Regions from separate parts of the Allobosea sp. GW821-FHT09G06 genome, predicted to be linked through region 3. Evidence: predicted binding sites of a transcription regulator. Region 3 holds the regulator's gene; each other region holds the start of a gene.
What was found. The regulator LexA, encoded in region 3, represses DNA repair genes until DNA is damaged. The targets are predictions, from matches to a motif close to TGTTCNNNNTGTGTTCNG.

Region 1: ruvC (crossover junction endodeoxyribonuclease RuvC) is a predicted target of LexA. The motif match lies at 1,764-1,781, and genes of this name have one in related genera.
Region 2: AC07NY_RS02000 (helicase-related protein) is a predicted target of LexA. The motif match lies at 1,424-1,441, and genes of this name have one in related genera.
Region 4: AC07NY_RS17645 (ImuA family protein) is a predicted target of LexA. The motif match lies at 2,101-2,118, and genes of this name have one in related genera.

What each region holds. Positions count from the first base shown of each region.
Region 1 is NZ_JBWKOI010000001.1:1,184,467-1,188,674, reverse strand. It holds gene AC07NY_RS05750 (YebC/PmpR family DNA-binding transcriptional regulator) at 10-756, shown strand; gene AC07NY_RS05745 (TSUP family transporter) at 859-1,638, opposite strand; gene ruvC (crossover junction endodeoxyribonuclease RuvC) at 1,802-2,317, shown strand; gene ruvA (Holliday junction branch migration protein RuvA) at 2,343-2,960, shown strand; gene AC07NY_RS05730 (GNAT family N-acetyltransferase) at 2,957-3,448, shown strand; gene ruvB (Holliday junction branch migration DNA helicase RuvB) at 3,472-4,208, shown strand, end outside.
Region 2 is NZ_JBWKOI010000001.1:421,396-425,603, forward strand. It holds gene AC07NY_RS01990 (KpsF/GutQ family sugar-phosphate isomerase) at 1-580, shown strand, start outside; gene AC07NY_RS01995 (MerR family transcriptional regulator) at 798-1,217, shown strand; gene AC07NY_RS02000 (helicase-related protein) at 1,524-4,208, shown strand, end outside.
Region 3 is NZ_JBWKOI010000004.1:165,498-169,705, reverse strand. It holds gene trpC (indole-3-glycerol phosphate synthase TrpC) at 1-13, shown strand, start outside; gene moaC (cyclic pyranopterin monophosphate synthase MoaC) at 10-492, shown strand; gene AC07NY_RS20015 (molybdopterin molybdotransferase MoeA) at 492-1,703, shown strand; gene lexA (transcriptional repressor LexA) at 1,784-2,497, shown strand; gene AC07NY_RS20005 (ComEC/Rec2 family competence protein) at 2,491-4,208, opposite strand, start outside.
Region 4 is NZ_JBWKOI010000003.1:297,464-301,671, forward strand. It holds gene AC07NY_RS17635 (TonB-dependent receptor) at 1-594, opposite strand, end outside; gene AC07NY_RS17640 (helix-turn-helix domain-containing protein) at 842-1,867, shown strand; gene AC07NY_RS17645 (ImuA family protein) at 2,133-2,993, shown strand; gene AC07NY_RS17650 (Y-family DNA polymerase) at 2,899-4,208, shown strand, end outside.

The sequences.
Region 1 (4,208 bases), on a different contig from region 3:
CGAGCTCCCATGGCCGGCCATTCACAGTTCAAGAACATCATGCACCGCAAGGGCAAGCAGGATGCCGTGCGCTCCAAGCTGTTCTCGAAACTGGCCCGCGAAATCACCGTCGCCGCCAAGATGGGCATGCCCGACATCAACATGAACCCGCGCCTGCGCATGGCGGTACTCGCCGCGCGCGCCGAGAACATGCCGAAGGACAACATCCAGCGCGCCATCAACAAGGCGGCCGGCGGCGAAGGCGACAACTATGATGAGGTCCGCTACGAGGGCTACGGCCCGGGCGGCGCCGCCGTCATCGTCGAGGCGCTGACCGACAACCGCAACCGCACCGCCTCCGCCGTGCGCTCCTACTTCACCAAGTCGGGCGGCGCGCTGGGCGAAAGCAACTCCGTTTCCTTCATGTTCAACCGCGTCGGCGAGATCAGCTATCCGCCGGAGGCCGGCGACGCCGACAAGCTGATGGAAGCCGCGATCGAAGCCGGCGCCGACGACGTGATCTCGGACGAGAACGGCCACACCATCCTCTGCGCCTTCGACGCGCTGAACGAGGTCTCCAAGGCGCTCGAAGCTTCGCTGGGTGCTCCCGCCTCGGCCAAACCCGTCTGGCGCCCGACGACTTCCGCTCCGCTCGACGAGGACAAGGCGGCCTCGATGATGAAATTGATGGAAGCGCTCGACAACGACGACGACGTCCAGAACGTCTTCGCCAATTTCGAGATCGCCGACGACATCATGGCCAAGCTCAGCGCCTGAGCCGAAGCCAGCACCTTCCGCATCATGGCCGGGCCCGTCTCGGCCATTTGCGTTTTTGCGGCCTCGATATGGCGTCGAGAACGCGGATGCCCGCGACGTCTCCTACCGCCCGATCACGACATCCCAGAGCGGCAGGCTGATCAGCGCGCTGAGAAAAATCACCAGATAGGCCCCGCGCCGGAAAGTCTCCTCCGAGGCCAGCCGGAAGCCATGCGTTCCGGCCCAGAGCCCGATGCCGTAGACGGCGAAGAGCGGCACCGCCATCAGCAAGGCGCCGCCGGTCAGAATTCCCTTCCACCACAAGACCGTGCCGCTGATCAGCGTCGAAACGCCGAAAAAGGCCTGCAGGTTGGCCCGCGTTTTGTGCCGGTCGTTGCGCTGCGCGCCGAGCCAGAACACCGCGAGCGGCATGCCGCCGATCGAGGCCATGCCGTTGAACAGACCGGACAGCGCCCCGACCCCGAGCGAAAGCGGAATCGTCGGCCGCCCGTGATAGCGCCAGCCCGACGCCATCAGCGCGACCGCGATCAGCACGAGCAAGGCCAGCACCCAACGCATCGTCTCGCGGTCGAGCCAGATCAGCAGCCAGATGCCGGCCGGCAGCGCCAGCGTCGCGGTCAGCAGCAGCGGCAGGATCTCGCGCCATTCCGCCTGCCGGGCGCTGCGCGCCGCGATCGGCAGCGCATAAGGCAGGTCGATGAACCAGATCAGGCCGAGCGCCGCTACCGGCCCCAACACGACCGAGGCCAGCGGCATGAACACCATGGCGAAACCGAAGCCGGTGAAGCCGCGCACGAGCCCGCCGAGCAGCGTCGCGGCCAGCAGGACGGCGATGCCGGAGGCCGAGACGCCGGGCATGAAGGAAGACAGGATCGAGGACATGGAGCCGGCTGGAGAAGAAAGATGCGGCGAACCATGCCCGCAGGCCGGCAGCAAGAACAACTTTCCTTTTTGATGTCATCGATCAGGGGAATTCATCCCGCCCCGTCCCGTCGCCCGTCTCGGCGCGGGACAAATCCGAAACATCCGCTAGGTTGAGCCCGTCATGGCACCTCCGATTCGCATCCTCGGCATCGATCCCGGCCTCCGGAAAACCGGCTGGGGCATCGTGATCTCGGAAGGCAGCAAGCTCTCCTTCGTCGCCTGCGGCTGCATCGAGAGCGACGGCACCCTGTCGCTCGGCCAGCGCCTGCGGCAATTGCACGAAGGCCTGAACAAGGTCCTCGCCGCGCATCGCCCGCACGAGGCCGCCGTCGAGGAGACCTTCATCAACCGCGACCCGCAATCGGCGCTGAAGCTCGGCCAGGCCCGCGGCATCGCGCTGGTCGTACCGGCGCTCGCCGGGCTCGATGTCGCGGAATATGCCGCCAACCTCGTCAAGAAGACCGTGGTCGGCGTCGGCCATGCCGACAAGAAGCAGGTCCAGGCGATGATCCGCGTGCTCCTGCCCAAGGCCGAGACCTCCTCGGCCGATGCCGCGGACGCACTTGCCGTCGCGATCTGCCATGCCCAGCATCGCGGCATGAAGGCGCTGGTCGCGCAGATGCGAGCGGCGGGTTGAACGAGACGGCCGGGGGAACGAGACGATGATCGGCAAGCTCAAGGGCCTGATCGATTCCTATGGCGAGGACCACGTCATCATCGACGTGCAGGGGGTCGGCTATGTCGTGCAGTGCTCGGCGCGCACGCTCCAGCGCCTGCCCCAGCCGGGCGAGGCGGCCGCGCTCTCGATCGAGACCCATGTCCGCGAGGATGCGATCCGCCTCTACGGCTTCATGTCTGACAATGAGCGCGACTGGTTCCGCCTGATGCAGGTCGTGCAGGGCGTCGGCGCCAAGGTCGCGCTTGCGATCCTCTCGACGCTCGATCCGGGCGGGCTCGCCACCGCTATCGCCACCAACGACAAGGCCGCGATCGCCCGCGCGCCCGGCGTCGGCCCCAAGCTGGCACAGCGCCTCTGCGCCGAGCTCAAGGACAAGGCCCCGGCCTTCGGCCATATCGATCCGGGCGTCGCCCAGCTCGCCGGCGCGCTCGAAGACCGCAAGCTGCCTCAACCGATCGCAGACGCCGTGTCGGCGCTCGCCAATCTCGGCTATCCTCAGGCGCAGGCGGTGGCAGCGGTTGCGGCTGCGGCCAAGGCCGCCGGCGATGGGGCCGGCACGGCCCAGCTCATCAAGCTGGGCCTGAAGGAACTGGCGAAGTGAGCGAAGCGCCCGACGAGCTTCAACTGCGCGTCGTCACCGACAAGACCGAGCTGTGCCGCATCATGCTGGCGAGCTGGGGCTCGCACAGCATGATGATCGACCTGCACGTCTACGATGTCGCCGAGATCGACGCGCTCGGCCTGTTCGACGGCTCGGGCAAGACGGCGGCACTGGCAAGCTGGACCGTGCGGGGCGACAGCGCCTATCTCTGCGCGCTCCATTCGCTGAAACCCGGCGAAGGCGTTGCGATCCAGATGCTCGACGCCGTGATCTTCGCCGCGCGCAAGGCCGGCGCGAAAAGGCTCAAGGCCATGCTGACCAATGACAACATGCCCGGCATGACCTTCTACCAGCGCCGCGGCTTTCGCCTCTCGGGGCTTTATATCGAGGCGATCGACCACTACCGCTCGGTCGTGCCTGATATCATCAAGACGGGGTACAAGGACATTCCGATCCACGACGCCATCGAGCTGGAGATCGCGCTGTGAGCGAACCCAAACGCTCCGGCCTGATGACGGCCGAACGCCGCGATGACGACAGCGAAACCTCGCTGCGTCCTCTGTCTCTGTCCGATTTCACCGGCCAGGCGGCGGCGCGCGCCAATCTCCAGGTCTTCATCAACGCCGCCAAGAGCCGTGGCGACGCGCTCGACCATGTCCTCTTCGTCGGCCCACCCGGTCTCGGCAAGACCACGCTGGCGCAGATCGTTTCGCGCGAGCTCGGCGTCAATTTCCGCTCGACCTCGGGCCCGGTCATCGCCAAGGCCGGCGACCTGGCCGCCCAGCTCACCAATCTCGAAGAGCGCGACGTGCTCTTCATCGACGAGATCCACCGCCTCAACCCAGCGGTCGAGGAAATCCTCTATCCGGCGATGGAGGATTATCAGCTCGACCTGATCATCGGCGAAGGCCCCGCCGCCCGCTCGGTCAAGATCGACCTGCCCAAATTCACGCTCGTCGGCGCCACCACCCGCGCCGGCCTTTTGACCACGCCGCTGCGTGACCGCTTCGGCATCCCGATCCGGCTGCAGTTCTACACGGTCGAGGAATTGCAGGGCATCGTCGCGCGCGGCGCCCGTGTGCTCGGCGTGCCGATGTCCGACGACGGCGCCAACGAGATCGCCAAGCGCTCCCGCGGCACGCCCCGCATCGCCGGGCGCCTGCTCCGGCGCGTGCGCGACTTCGCCATCGTCGACGGCGACCCGATCGTCACCCGCAAGGTCGCCGACAAGGCGCTCTCCCTGCTCGA
Region 2 (4,208 bases), on a different contig from region 3:
CACGCTGGGCAAGGAAGCGGATATCGCGCTCGTCCTGCCCAAGGCGACGGAGGCCTGCCCGAACGGGCTTGCGCCGACGACCTCGACGACGATGCAGATGGCGCTCGGCGATGCGCTGGCCGTGGCGCTTCTGGAAGCGCGCGGCTTCTCGCGGCAGGATTTCTTTGTCTATCACCCCGGCGGTAAGCTCGGCGCACAGCTCAAGACGGTCGAGAGCATCATGCATCGCGGGGCCGACCTGCCGCTGATCGGGCTCGACACGCTGCTGCCGGACGTCATCGCGATGATCTCCGACAAGGGTTTCGGCTGTGCCGTGGTGATGGATCTGGACGGCAAGCTCGCCGGCGTCGTCACCGATGGCGACCTGCGCCGCAAGGCGGCGATGGGCGGTGGCGCCTCGCTCAGGGCGCGTGACATCATGACCGCGAACCCGCGCCGCATCGGGCTCGATACGCTCGCGGTCGAGGCGCTGGAACTGGTCAATCGCAGCCGGATCACGGCGCTGATCGTGGTCGACGGTGAAGACCGCCCAGCCGGGCTCGTCCATGTCCACGACCTGCTGGCGATGGGCGTGGCGTAATTTCGCGCGTCATGCTCGGGCTTGACCCGAGCATCTCATGACGTTCAGGCAAGGGAGCTGCGTCCGGCCCGTCATTCTCGGGTCTGCGCTTCGCTTCGCCCGAGAATGACGGCGGGACGGGCGCCCGCTCTTGCCATGTGGCTGTCAGGATCTATCTAAAGCTCTAGAAACTATAGATCTGGAGGATGCCATGACCGTTGCCGGCAAGCTCGAACGCGTGATGCCGATCGGAGCGCTCGCCGATCGCACCGGGGTCAAGGTCGAGACCATCCGCTATTACGAGCAGGTCGGGCTCCTGCCGCCGCCGGAACGCTCCGAGGGCAACCAGCGCCGCTATGGCCGGCGCCACGCCGAGCGGCTCGCCTTCATCAAGCACGCACGCGATCTCGGCTTCGCGGTCGAGAATATCCGCACTCTGCTGAAGCTTTCCGACACGCCCGGCATGGCCTGTGACGAGGCCCATGCGATTTCGGTCGCCCATCTCGACGAGGTTCGCGACAAGATCGCGAAACTGCGCTCGCTGGAAAAGGAACTGGAGCGGATCGCGACGACCTGCTCGGGCGGCGTCGCGGCCTGCGACTGCGCGATCATCGAGGCGCTGGCCGATCACGGCCAGTGCGACCACGCCCATCATTGAGGCGCCCGCCCACCCCCAAAATCTGCCTTGCCTCTCGTCTCCGGGGCGAAAAGGCTTAAATAGGTTCCTGCCGGGCGGCGTTGAGTGCCGCCTCGCCACGCCAATCCGGGAGGGCGCGATGACGACATGGCCCATGCCGCCGGGGGACGGATTCCGAAAAGGGAACAAAACCCGATTCTGCCGGAGTCAGCGATTCGGCCCCGCTTCGTTCCAGACTCGTTCTTGTCGGGTCCGCTTCTAGGATCTGCATCAACCCCGTCCACGCTCCCGCCCGCATGGGCGGGCGAGAAGATCGGCTCCTTCGCCTTGCTTCCTTTCCGTTCGCTGCCGCCCGCTGCCCGCGCCTATAGCGTCACGGCCGTGCTGGGCCCGACCAATACCGGCAAGACCCATCTCGCCATCGAGCGCATGGTCGCCCACCCCACCGGGATGATCGGCCTGCCGCTGCGCCTGCTGGCGCGCGAGGTCTATCAGCGCGTGGTCGACAAAGTCGGCCCCGAGGCCGTCGCCCTCGTCACCGGCGAGGAGAAGATCAAGCCGGAGCGGCCGCGCTTCTGGATCTGCACGGTCGAGGCGATGCCGCGCGATCTCGCGGTCGATTTCGTCGCCATCGACGAGATCCAGCTCGCCTCCGATCTCGACCGCGGCCATGTCTTCACCGACCGCCTGCTGAACCGGCGCGGCCGGGCCGAAACCATGCTGATCGGCGCCGCGACGATGCGCCCGCTGATCGAGCAGCTCATGCCCGGCGTGAACGTCGTGACGCGTCCGCGCCTGTCGCAGCTCACCTTCGCCGGCGACCGCAAGATCACGCGGCTGGCGCCTCGCTCGGCCATCGTCGCCTTCTCGGTCGAGGAGGTCTATGCGATCGCGGAGCTGATCCGCCGGCAGAAGGGCGGGGCGGCCGTGGTGCTGGGCGCGCTCTCGCCCCGGACCCGCAATGCCCAGGTCGAGCTCTATCAGTCCGGCGATGTCGATTATCTCGTCGCCACCGATGCGATCGGCATGGGGCTCAATCTCGACGTCAACCACATCGCCTTCGCGGCGGACAAGAAATTCGACGGGCATCATTACCGCAAGCTCAATCCCGCCGAGTTCGGCCAGATCGCCGGGCGCGCCGGACGGCATCTGCGGGACGGCACCTTCGGCACCAGCGGACGCTGCCCGCCTTTCGACGCCGAACTGGTCGAGGCGATCGAGAATCACCGCTTCGAGCCGATCCGCCAGATGCAATGGCGCAATTCCGATCTCGACCTGCGCTCGGTCGGTGGCCTGCTGAACACGCTGAATCTTCAGCCGTCCGAGCAGGGGCTGACGCGGGCGCTGATCGCCGAGGACATGACGACGCTGGAGGTGCTGGCGCGCGACCCGGAGATCGCGAGGCTGGCGCAGGGCCGCGCCGCGGTCGAACGGCTCTGGGAGGTCTGCGGGCTGCCGGATTATCGCAAGATATCCCCGATGCAGCATGCCGATCTCGCGTCCACGCTCTATCTCAGGCTGATGCGCCATGGCCGGCTCGATGCCGACTGGTACGCCGCTCAACTGGCCTCGCTCGACCGCACCGATGGCGAGATCGATACGCTGTCCGCGCGGATCGCACAGGTGCGGACTTGGACCTATGTTGCGAACCGTCCTGACTGGTTGCCTGATCCAGAGCATTGGCAGGGCATGGCGCGTCTTGTAGAGGACAAGCTGTCGGACGCTCTGCACGAGCGGCTGACCCATAGATTTGTCGATCGGCGCACCAGCGTGTTGATGCGCCGCTTGCGGGAGAATGCGATGTTGGAGGCTGAGGTCACCGCGACGGGCGACGTGCTCGTCGAGGGCCAGCATGTGGGAATGCTGCAGGGCTTCCGCTTCACGGCGGACCCGAAGGCCGGTGGGTCGGAGGTCAAGGCCCTGAACCTGGCGGCGATGAAGGCGCTCGGTTCGGAGATCGAGGCCCGGGCGGCGCGCGTCGTGCTGGCGGGCGACGATGCCTTCGTGCTGTCGCATGACGGTCTGGTGCGCTGGACCGGTGAGCCTGTCGCGCGTCTCACCGCCGGTGAGAAGGTTCTGGAGCCGCGCTTGCGCCTGCTGGTGGAAGAGCATCTCGGCGGTCCCGCGCGCGAGCAGGTCGAGGGCCGGCTCAATCTCTGGCTGAAGAATCATGTCACCAAGCTGCTCGGCGCCGTGCAGGTTCTGGAGGCGGCCGAGAACGTCACCGGTATCGCGCGCGGCATCGCCTATCAGGCGGCCGAGGCGCTCGGCGTGCTGGAGCGTTCCAAGGTTGGCGAGGAGATGAAGGCGCTCGACCAGGAAGGCCGGGCGGCCTTGCGCCAGCTCGGCATCCGCTTCGGCGCTTTCCACATCTATATGCCCGCGCTGCTGAAGCCTGCGCCACGCGCGCTCGCCGCCCAGCTCTGGGCGCTGAAGCATGGCGGGCCGGAGACGGCCGGGCTCGACGATATCGCCCATCTCGCGGCCTCGGGCCGCACCTCCTTCCCGGTCGACAAGGCCGTGCCGAAGGGGCTCTACCGTGCTGCCGGCTACCGCGTCTGCGGCGAGCGGGCGGTGCGCGTCGACATCCTCGAGCGCCTTGCGGACCTCATCCGCCCGGCGATCGCCTATCGTCCCGGTGTCACGCAAGGTACGCCGCCCGTCGGCGCCGCCGATCAGGACGGCTTCGTCGCCACCGGTGCGATGACCTCGCTCGTCGGCTGTGCGGGCGAGGATTTCGCCTCGATCCTGCGTTCGCTCGGCTATGTCTCGGTCAAGCGCCCGGGACCGGCGATCACCGTGCCGCTGGCGGTGCCCCCGGCCGCGACCGCGCCGGCTCAGCCTGTCGCCGCTGCTGAAACGGAAGCGGCTTCCGCTGAGGGCGATGCCGTCGAGGCGACCGCCGACACCGAGGGCCCGAGCGAGCCGGCGACCGTGCTGAACGAAGACGGGCTGGCCGAGGACGAGACGCCTGTCGTCGAAGCGCCCGCCGTCGAGACGGCTGATACGCCG
Region 3 (4,208 bases):
CGTCGCGGCGTGAGCCGGCTCAGCCATCTCGACGCGCAAGGCCAGGCGCATATGGTCGATGTCGGCGGCAAGGCCGAGACGACCCGCATCGCGGTCGCCGAAGGCCAGGTCGTCATGGCGCCGGAGACGATCGCGATCGTGCGTGACGGCAACGCCAGGAAGGGCGACGTTCTCGGCACCGCGCGCCTCGCCGGCATCATGGCGGCGAAGCGCACGCATGAATTGATCCCGCTCTGCCATCCGCTGCTGCTGAGCAAGATCGCCGTCGATCTCGCCATCGACGAGGCCTTGCCGGGCGTGCGCGTGCGCGCGGAAGTCAAGATGAAGGGCCAGACCGGCGTCGAGATGGAGGCGCTCACCGCCGTCTCGGTCGCCTGTCTCACCGTCTACGACATGGTCAAGGCCGTCGACCGGGCGATGCGGATCGAGAACATCCGCTTGCTGCACAAATCCGGCGGCCAGTCCGGCGATTACGAGGCAAAAGCTAGCTGATGGCGCTCACTCCGGTCCCCGTCGCGCGCAAGGCGCTGCTCGACAGCATTCCGGGGCCGACGGGAGCAGAAACCCTGCCGCTGGCGCAATGCGCCTGGCGGGTGCTCGCCGGCGAGGTCAAGGCGCTCCGGACACAGCCGCCCTTCGCGAATTCCGCCATGGACGGATACGCCGTGCGCGGCGACGAGATGGCGGAAGGCGTCTCGCTCTCGGTCATCGGCGAATCCGCCGCCGGCCGGGCTTTCGACGGATCGGTCGGGCCGGGACAGGCCGTGCGCATCTTCACGGGCGCTCCGATGCCTGATGGAGCCGATACCATCCTGATGCAGGAAGACGCTGACGGCGTCGGCGGCCCGGTGATCCGCGTCCGCATCCCCCCGGCCAAGGGCAAGTTCCTCCGCGCGGCGGGACTGGATTTCCACGAAGGCGACGTGCTGCTGCAAGCCGGCCGCGTGCTCGACAGCGCGGCGCTCGGGCTTGCCGCCGCGATGGGGCATCCGACTTTGCCCGTCCGGCGCAAGCCGCGCGTCGCGATCCTCGCCACCGGCGATGAATTGGTGGCGCCGGGCGAACCGGTCGGCCGCGACCAGATCGTCGCTTCGAACTCGTTTTCGCTCGCCGCCTTGGTCGAGAAGGCCGGTGGCACTGTCATCGATCTCGGCATTGCCCGCGACGATCATACCGACCTTGCAGCCAAGATCGCGCAGGCACGCGAGGCCGATGCCGATGTGCTGATCACGCTGGGCGGCGCCTCGGTCGGCGCGCATGACCTCGTGCAGGAAGCGCTGACGCGCGCCGGCATGACCCTCGGCTTCTGGAAGATCGCGATGCGGCCGGGCAAGCCGATGATGACCGGGCGCCTCGGCCGGATGGTCGTGGTCGGACTGCCGGGCAATCCGGTCTCCTCGATCGTCTGCGGCCATCTTTTCGTGCTGCCCTTGATCGAGGCGCTGCTCGGCATCTCGGATGCCGATCGCGACCGCAGCATCCCCGCAATTCTCGGCCGCGACATGCCAGGCAACGACGAGCGCGAGGACTACCTGCGCTCGGAGCTCACGCTGACGCCCGAAGGCTGGGTCGCGACGCCCTTCGACCGGCAGGATTCCTCGATGCTCGGCACGCTGGCACGGGCGCAAGCGTTGACAATCCGTCCGGCCCATGCCGCCCCGGCGAAGAAGGGCGATACCTGCCATATCCTGCCCTTGCGGTAGCAGCTTGCAGAACACAAGCAGAACGCGTATGGTGTTCGTGCTTTGTTTCGAATCTGCGCATTGAGGGGCTGGCGGCGACCATGCTGACACGCAAGCAACACGAACTCCTGCGCTTCATCCAGGAACGCTTGCGCGAGAGCGGTGTGCCGCCCTCCTTCGACGAGATGAAGGATGCGCTCGACCTGCGCTCGAAATCCGGCATTCACCGCCTGATCATGGCGCTGGAAGAGCGGGGCTTCATCCGCCGCCTGCCGAACCGGGCGCGCGCGCTTGAGGTCATCAAGATGCCGGACGGGCTCGGCGCGCCGCAGCCGCGTCCACGCTTCAGCCCGGCCGTCGTGCAGGGTGGTCTCGGTGCGCAACCGAGCGTCGCCAAGCCTCGGCCCACAGCCGTCGAGGACGACAGCCGGCATTCCATCGCCATTCCCGTCATGGGTCGCATCGCGGCGGGCACGCCGATCTCGGCGATCCAGAGCCGCAGCCACACCGTCTCGCTGCCGCCCGACATGCTCGGCTCCGGCGAGCATTACGCGCTGGAAGTGCGCGGCGATTCGATGGTCGAGGCCGGCATTCTCGACGGCGATACGGTCGTCATCCGCAGGCAGGACACGGCCAATACCGGCGACATCGTCGTGGCTCTCATCGACGACGAGGAAGCGACGCTGAAGCGCCTGCGCAAGCGTGGTTCCTCGATCGCGCTCGAAGCCGCAAATCCGGCTTACGAGACCCGCGTGCTCGGTCCCGACCGGGTCAAGATCCAGGGCCGCCTCGTCAACCTGATGCGGCGTTACTGAAGGCGCTCGACATCGGCATCGGCCTCACTGTCGGAGGCTGATGCAGGCTGCGCCGTTGCCGGCTGACTGGCCGACGGTGTTGCCGACACCGCCGGGCGCGGCTCGCGCCGGCGGCTCCAGGGGCGTTCGGCGGCATTTGGCTCCGAGATGTGGCGGCTCCACCCGTATGCCGTCCGGTAGAGCGAGGTCGCGCCATCGCGTGATAGCGCCATGCGCTCGACCAGCCTGGCCTTGCAAGCCCCGCTCCATGGGATGGCGGTGACGACGAGGTCGGCGCGCAGGCAATCCTCGATGATGGCGAGGCGCTCGCGCGTATATGAGATCGTGCGCTTGTCGGCTGTCTGCGCGACACACCCCAACCGGTCGCAGCTGACGCCGGTACGCAGCGTAGGATCTTCGGGCGAGCGGCTGTCGCCATCGGCGGCAAGCCATTGCTGCAGGACGAAGCGGCTGGGCTTGCCCGCGATCGCGAGGCGCCCGTCCGGGCCGCGCACGGCCAGCCCCGAGCCGTCGCGCTCGATCAGGATCTCGGGCCGCTCCGGCTTGCCGGCTATGGCAACGCCGAGGATGAGCGGCACGGCCGCCAACCAGCGCCAGGCCGTGGTCCAGAGCGTCAGCCAGAGCAAAGCCACAGCGAAACAGGCCAGCACGCCTGAGCCGAAGGCCGCGACCGTCACGGTGGAATGATCGATGGTCGCGACCCAATGCGCCACCTTGAGCACGACGTCGGAGGCAAGCCCCATCAGGGCCCAGGCCGGCCAGTCCAGCCCGAACGGATAGGCGAGTACGCCGAACACGGCCGCCGGCATCACGAAGAGCGAGACGAAAGGCAGCGCCATGGCGTTGCCGAGCAGGCCGAAGGGGTTGAAGGTCTGGAAATGATAGGCTCCGAAGGGAGCGGTCGCGGCGGTCGCCAGCATGGTGGTGACGAGGATGCCGAGCGCCGCCGTCCAGATCGGCCCGAGCGGCCAGGGCAATGCCGATGGCGGCTCGCTGCGGTCTCGTCTCTCCCAGCGCTCGGCGAAGGCGATCAGCGCCGCAACCGCACCGAAGGACATCTGGAAGCTCGGCCCGAGCAGCGCTTCCGGCTCGCGCAGCAGAACGATCATCGCGGCAAGCGCGAGATTGCGCATGCTCAGCGCCGCGCGATCGACCAGGATCGCGCCGAGCATGACCAGCGTCATGATCAGCGAGCGTTCGGTCGCGACATCGCTGCCCGAGAAGACGCAATAGGCGGTCGCGCCGATCATGGCCGCGACCGCGGCGAGCTTCTTGACCGGCCAGTGCAGCGCAACCGTCTGCGACAGGGCGAGCAGCGCGCGCACCAGCCAGAAGATCGTGCCGGCGGCGAGGACCATATGCAGGCCGGAGATCGAGACGATGTGGTAGATGCCGGCGGCACGCAGGTCATTATTGGTGGCCTCGGTGATCAGGCCGCGCTTGCCGGTGACGAGGGCGGCGGCGATGGCCCCGCCCTGCCCGCCCCCGACCTCGGCGATGCGTTTGGTCAGGGCGTTGCGGGCGCGGTCGATCATCACGTCGATCGCTAAGCGCGTCGGCATCGGATAAGGCGCCGGCACTAGGGCAATCTTGCCGGAAACGCTGCCGACGGCGCCGATCCCGCGGAAGAAGGCGTCGCGGCCGAAATCATAGCCGCCCGCCCGCGCCGGCCCCGGCGGCGGCAGCAGGCGCGCGGTCGCGACGATATGGT
Region 4 (4,208 bases), on a different contig from region 3:
CGCCAGCGAGCGGCCGATATTCTGGGTGAAGCCGCGGATCGCGGTGTTGACCGTGACGCGCGGCTTGCCCTCGGCCGCCTTCTTCGTGATGAAGTTGACCGTGCCGCCGGTGGCGCCCGCGCCATAGAGGCTGGAGGCGCCGGCAACCACCTCGATCCGCTCCACCGTGTTGAGATCGATCAGCGAGAGGATGCGCGAGACGTCGCGCAGCGGCGTGTTCATCGGCACGCCGTCGATCATCACCAGGAGGTCGCGGCCGCGGTAATTCTCCGAGGCGCTGGAAACCGTCTGCGTCGACATCGAATAGCCCGGTACCAGCTTGCCGAGCGCGGCAGCAGCATTGGGGCTGAATTTCATCTGCTGCTCGATCTCCGTCCGGTCGATGACCTGAACGGATTGCGGCGTCTCGGCCGTGCTGCGCTCGGCACGGGCGGCGGTCACCGTGATCGTGTCGAGATCGATCGTGGCCGGCGCGGACGCGGCGCGGCCCGGCGCTGCTGCAGGGCTTCCGGACTGTGGCGAAACCTGCGCGACCGCCATCGAGGAGGCGAGGAGGGCCACGAGGCTGGTGGCGAGGCTGATCGGTCTGGTCATGGTTCTACCTGGCGGCGCCGGCTGCGGCTCTGCTCATGTCTTGGGCAGGGAGCCGATGCCGTTCTGATGGCGGATTACTTGGGGTATTTCAGAATTCGTTGTTTAGAATTATAGTAAAGTAGCTTGATTTCATTACGGATGTGATCTTCCGTAGGCGTCGTGATCGATTTCAGTTGTTGCTGTAATGATGTTTCTGCGGTCTAAGCTTGGACTTCCGCGAACGCGCTATAGGACTGAGACGAATCCGGTGTCGAAAACGGGAGATGTGGCTGTCGCGACACGCCCCGGCCGGGAAGGGGCGCCGGAAACGCGGAATTTCGTGCCGTTCTGGCTGGTCTCCGCTGAGGTCGGCCGCGACGAGGCGAGCACGCTCTCGCGGCGCATCCTTGGCCGTAACGTTGCCCGCGAAGCCGCTGCGCCCGACCTGCCTCTGCCTTTCGACGCGCGCTGCGTCCTGACCACGCGCCCCGATATCGGCCTGCGCTCCTGCTTCGCCCCGGCTTCGCACTGGATCTGGCAGCCGGATGGAATCGGGGAGGGCGTGCGCTACATTCTCATTCGGCCGGCCGAGGCGCGGGTGGTGATCCGCCAAGGCGACCGGCGCATCGCCTTGCGTGCTCGCGAGGCAGCGGCGCTCGCTCTAGACCAGGCGACCGAATTCGTGCTGGCCCAGCCCGGTCGCATCGACGTGATCGAGCTGGACTCGGCCCTGCTGCCTTCGCTCATCGACAATGCCGGGCTGATGCAGATCATCCCGCGCTCGAACCCGGGCTTGCAGGCGCTGGCGCATTACGGCGCGCTCTTGCTGCGCGGCTTGCTGCCGTTGAACTCCGCCGAGCTTCAGGCTCTGGCCAAGGGCCATGTCCACGATCTCATCGGCGCCGCCCTCGCGGACCGCGAGCCTGCGGCGCCGGCCGCGATGGCGGATCGTCGAGCCGGCCGTCTCGCCGCGATCAAGGCCGATATCGAGGCGCGGCTGGAGCGGCGCGATCTCGGCGTCGAGATGATCGCGACCTTGCATGGCATCAGCGCCCGCGTCGTGCAGAAGCTGTTCGAGGCGGAGGGGCGGACCTTCTCCGACTATGTGCTGGAGCGCCGGCTCGACCGGGCCTGGCACCGGCTGGTCACGGCGGAAGGCGCGGCGCTTACCATCAGCACCGTCGCCTATGAGGTCGGCTTTGGCGATCTCTCCTATTTCAACCGCTGTTTCCGCAAGCGCTTCGGCCGGCCGCCTTCGCAAGTGAAGGCCCAGGCCGTCAGCGGCGAGGGCTGAGAGCTCGTTTGAAAACTCAGCCCTCATCCTGAGGAGCCCCAAAGCGGCGTCTCGAAGGATGGTCCAGATGGTTCCGGAGCCTCCTGGAGCATCCTTCGAGAGGCGCCTGCGACGCCCCTCAGGATGAGGGCTCTGGGAATGTCCAAACAGCCTCCCCTCCGCGTCACCCTTTGGCAGGGGCATGGGGACGGCCGGAAGACTCGACTCGCCTTCCGGCGGGGGCCGTTCTATAAAAGAACAAAGAGAGAACAATTATCGTGCTCCCATGCCAGAGACCGCACCGACCCTGTCCGACCTGCGCCGCAGCCTCGCTGAAGCCGCCCTGCGGAGCGGCCCGGTCGCGGCCGGCCGGATCGGCCTGGGCGTGCCCGGTCTGGACGAGGTACTGAACGGCGGGCTCGCAAGGGCGGCGTTGCACGAGATCTACGCTGCCGAGGTCGCCGACCTCGCTGCCGCGACCGGCTTCGCGCTCGGCCTCGCACTGCGGGCGGGGGAAGCTGAGGGAGAGGCAGGCCGCACCATTCTCTGGGCGCGGCAGGATTTCGTGGATGCCGAGGCCGGGCGGCTGCATGCGCCGGGGCTGAACGAGCTCGGCCTCGATCCGGCGCGCCTGCTGCTGGTGCGGGCACGCGACGGCGAGGGCGTGCTGCGGGCCGGGGCCGAGGCGGCGCGCTGTACCGCCCTCAGTGCCGTGCTGATCGAGCCTTGGGGCGAGCCGCGCCCTTTCGACCTGACGGCGAGCCGCCGCCTCGCTTTGGCGGCGGAAGCCTCGGGCGTGCCGGTGCTGCTGCTGCGCGTCGCGGCGGCCGAGGCGCCGAGCGCGGCGCGCACGCGCTGGCAGGTGAGGGCGCTCGCCTCGCGGGCATTGGAGGCGAATGCGCCGGGCGCACCGGCCTTCGCCCTGAGATTGCTGCGCCAGCGCGGCGGCGCGGCCGAGCGTGAGTGGCGTGTGGAGTGGGACCGTGACCGACATTGCTTTGCGGAACGCAGCCTTTTCGACCGACCCGACAAGTCGGCTTCCCGGACAGACCATGCCGCGCCGCTATCTCGCCCTCTGGTTCCCCTATCTGGCGACGGACAGGTTGCGGCGGACGGGCGCGATTCCGGCCTCCGGCGCGCCGGCTGAGAAGCCGCATGTCCTGACCGAGATGCAGGGCAGCGCCCTGCGCCTTGTCGATTGCGACCTGCGCGCCGTCGACCTCGGCCTGACGCGGGGGATGACCCTGGCCGATGCCCGTGCCCGCATTCCCGATCTCGTCGCGCTGGAGGCGCAGCCGCAGGCGGACGGAGAATTCCTCGAAGCGCTTGCCGGTTTCTGCGACCGTTTCACCCCGTTGGTCGCGCTCGACGAGCCGCATGGCCTGATGCTCGACATTACCGGCTGCGCCCATCTCTTCGGCGGCGAGGCAGGGCTCGGCAACCTTGCCGGGCGCTCCATGCAGCGCGGCGGCCTCAAGCTGAAAGCCGCCATTGCCGGCACGCCCGACGCCGCCCGCGCCTGCGCCCGACACGGCCGTGGCGGCATCGTCCCGCCCGGACAGGAAGAGGCGCTGTTGCGCGCGCTGCCGACCGCGGCGCTCGATACCGACGCCGAGACCGTGATCGCCCTCTCCCGCGCCGGCCTCAAGACGCTCGATCATCTCGCTGAGCGCCCCTCGGAAACGCTCTCCGCCCGCTTCGGCGAGGCGCTGGCGGTCAAGCTCCGGCGCATTCTCGGCCATGAGGACCGCCGCATCACGCCCTTGCGCTCACCGCCCGATTGCGTGGTCGAGCGCCATTTCGCCGAACCCTTCGCCGACACTGCGAGCTTCGAAGCCGTGGTCGTCAGGTTGATCGGGGAGGCGGCGCGGGTGCTGGAAGCGCGGGGCGAGGGCGGGCGCGTCTTCGAACTCGGCTTCTTCCGCAGCGACGGCGCGGTGCGCCGCCTTGCCATCGAGACCGGCCGGCCCTCGCGCGATGCGAAAGCGCTGCTCAGGCTCTATCGCGAGCGCGTCGAGACCCTGGCCGATCCGCTCGATCCCGGATTCGGCTTCGACGCGATCAAGCTCGCCGTGCCGCTCTGCGAACCGCTCGACACGCCCCAGCACAGTCTCGATGGTCGCGCGGTCGAGGAGGAGGCGGTTGCCGATCTGGTCGATCGGCTCGTCACCCGTTTCGGCCGCGACCGGGTTCTGCGCTTCGCGGCACAGGACACGCATCATCCCGTGCGTGCCGCGAAAGCGCTTTCGGCCGCCGCGCCATTGCCGGAAACGCCTTGGTCAGCGCCCGAGCCACGGGAACCGCCGGCCCGCCCGCTCCAGCTTTTCGAACCGCCCCAGCCGGTCGAGGCGATCGCGGAGGT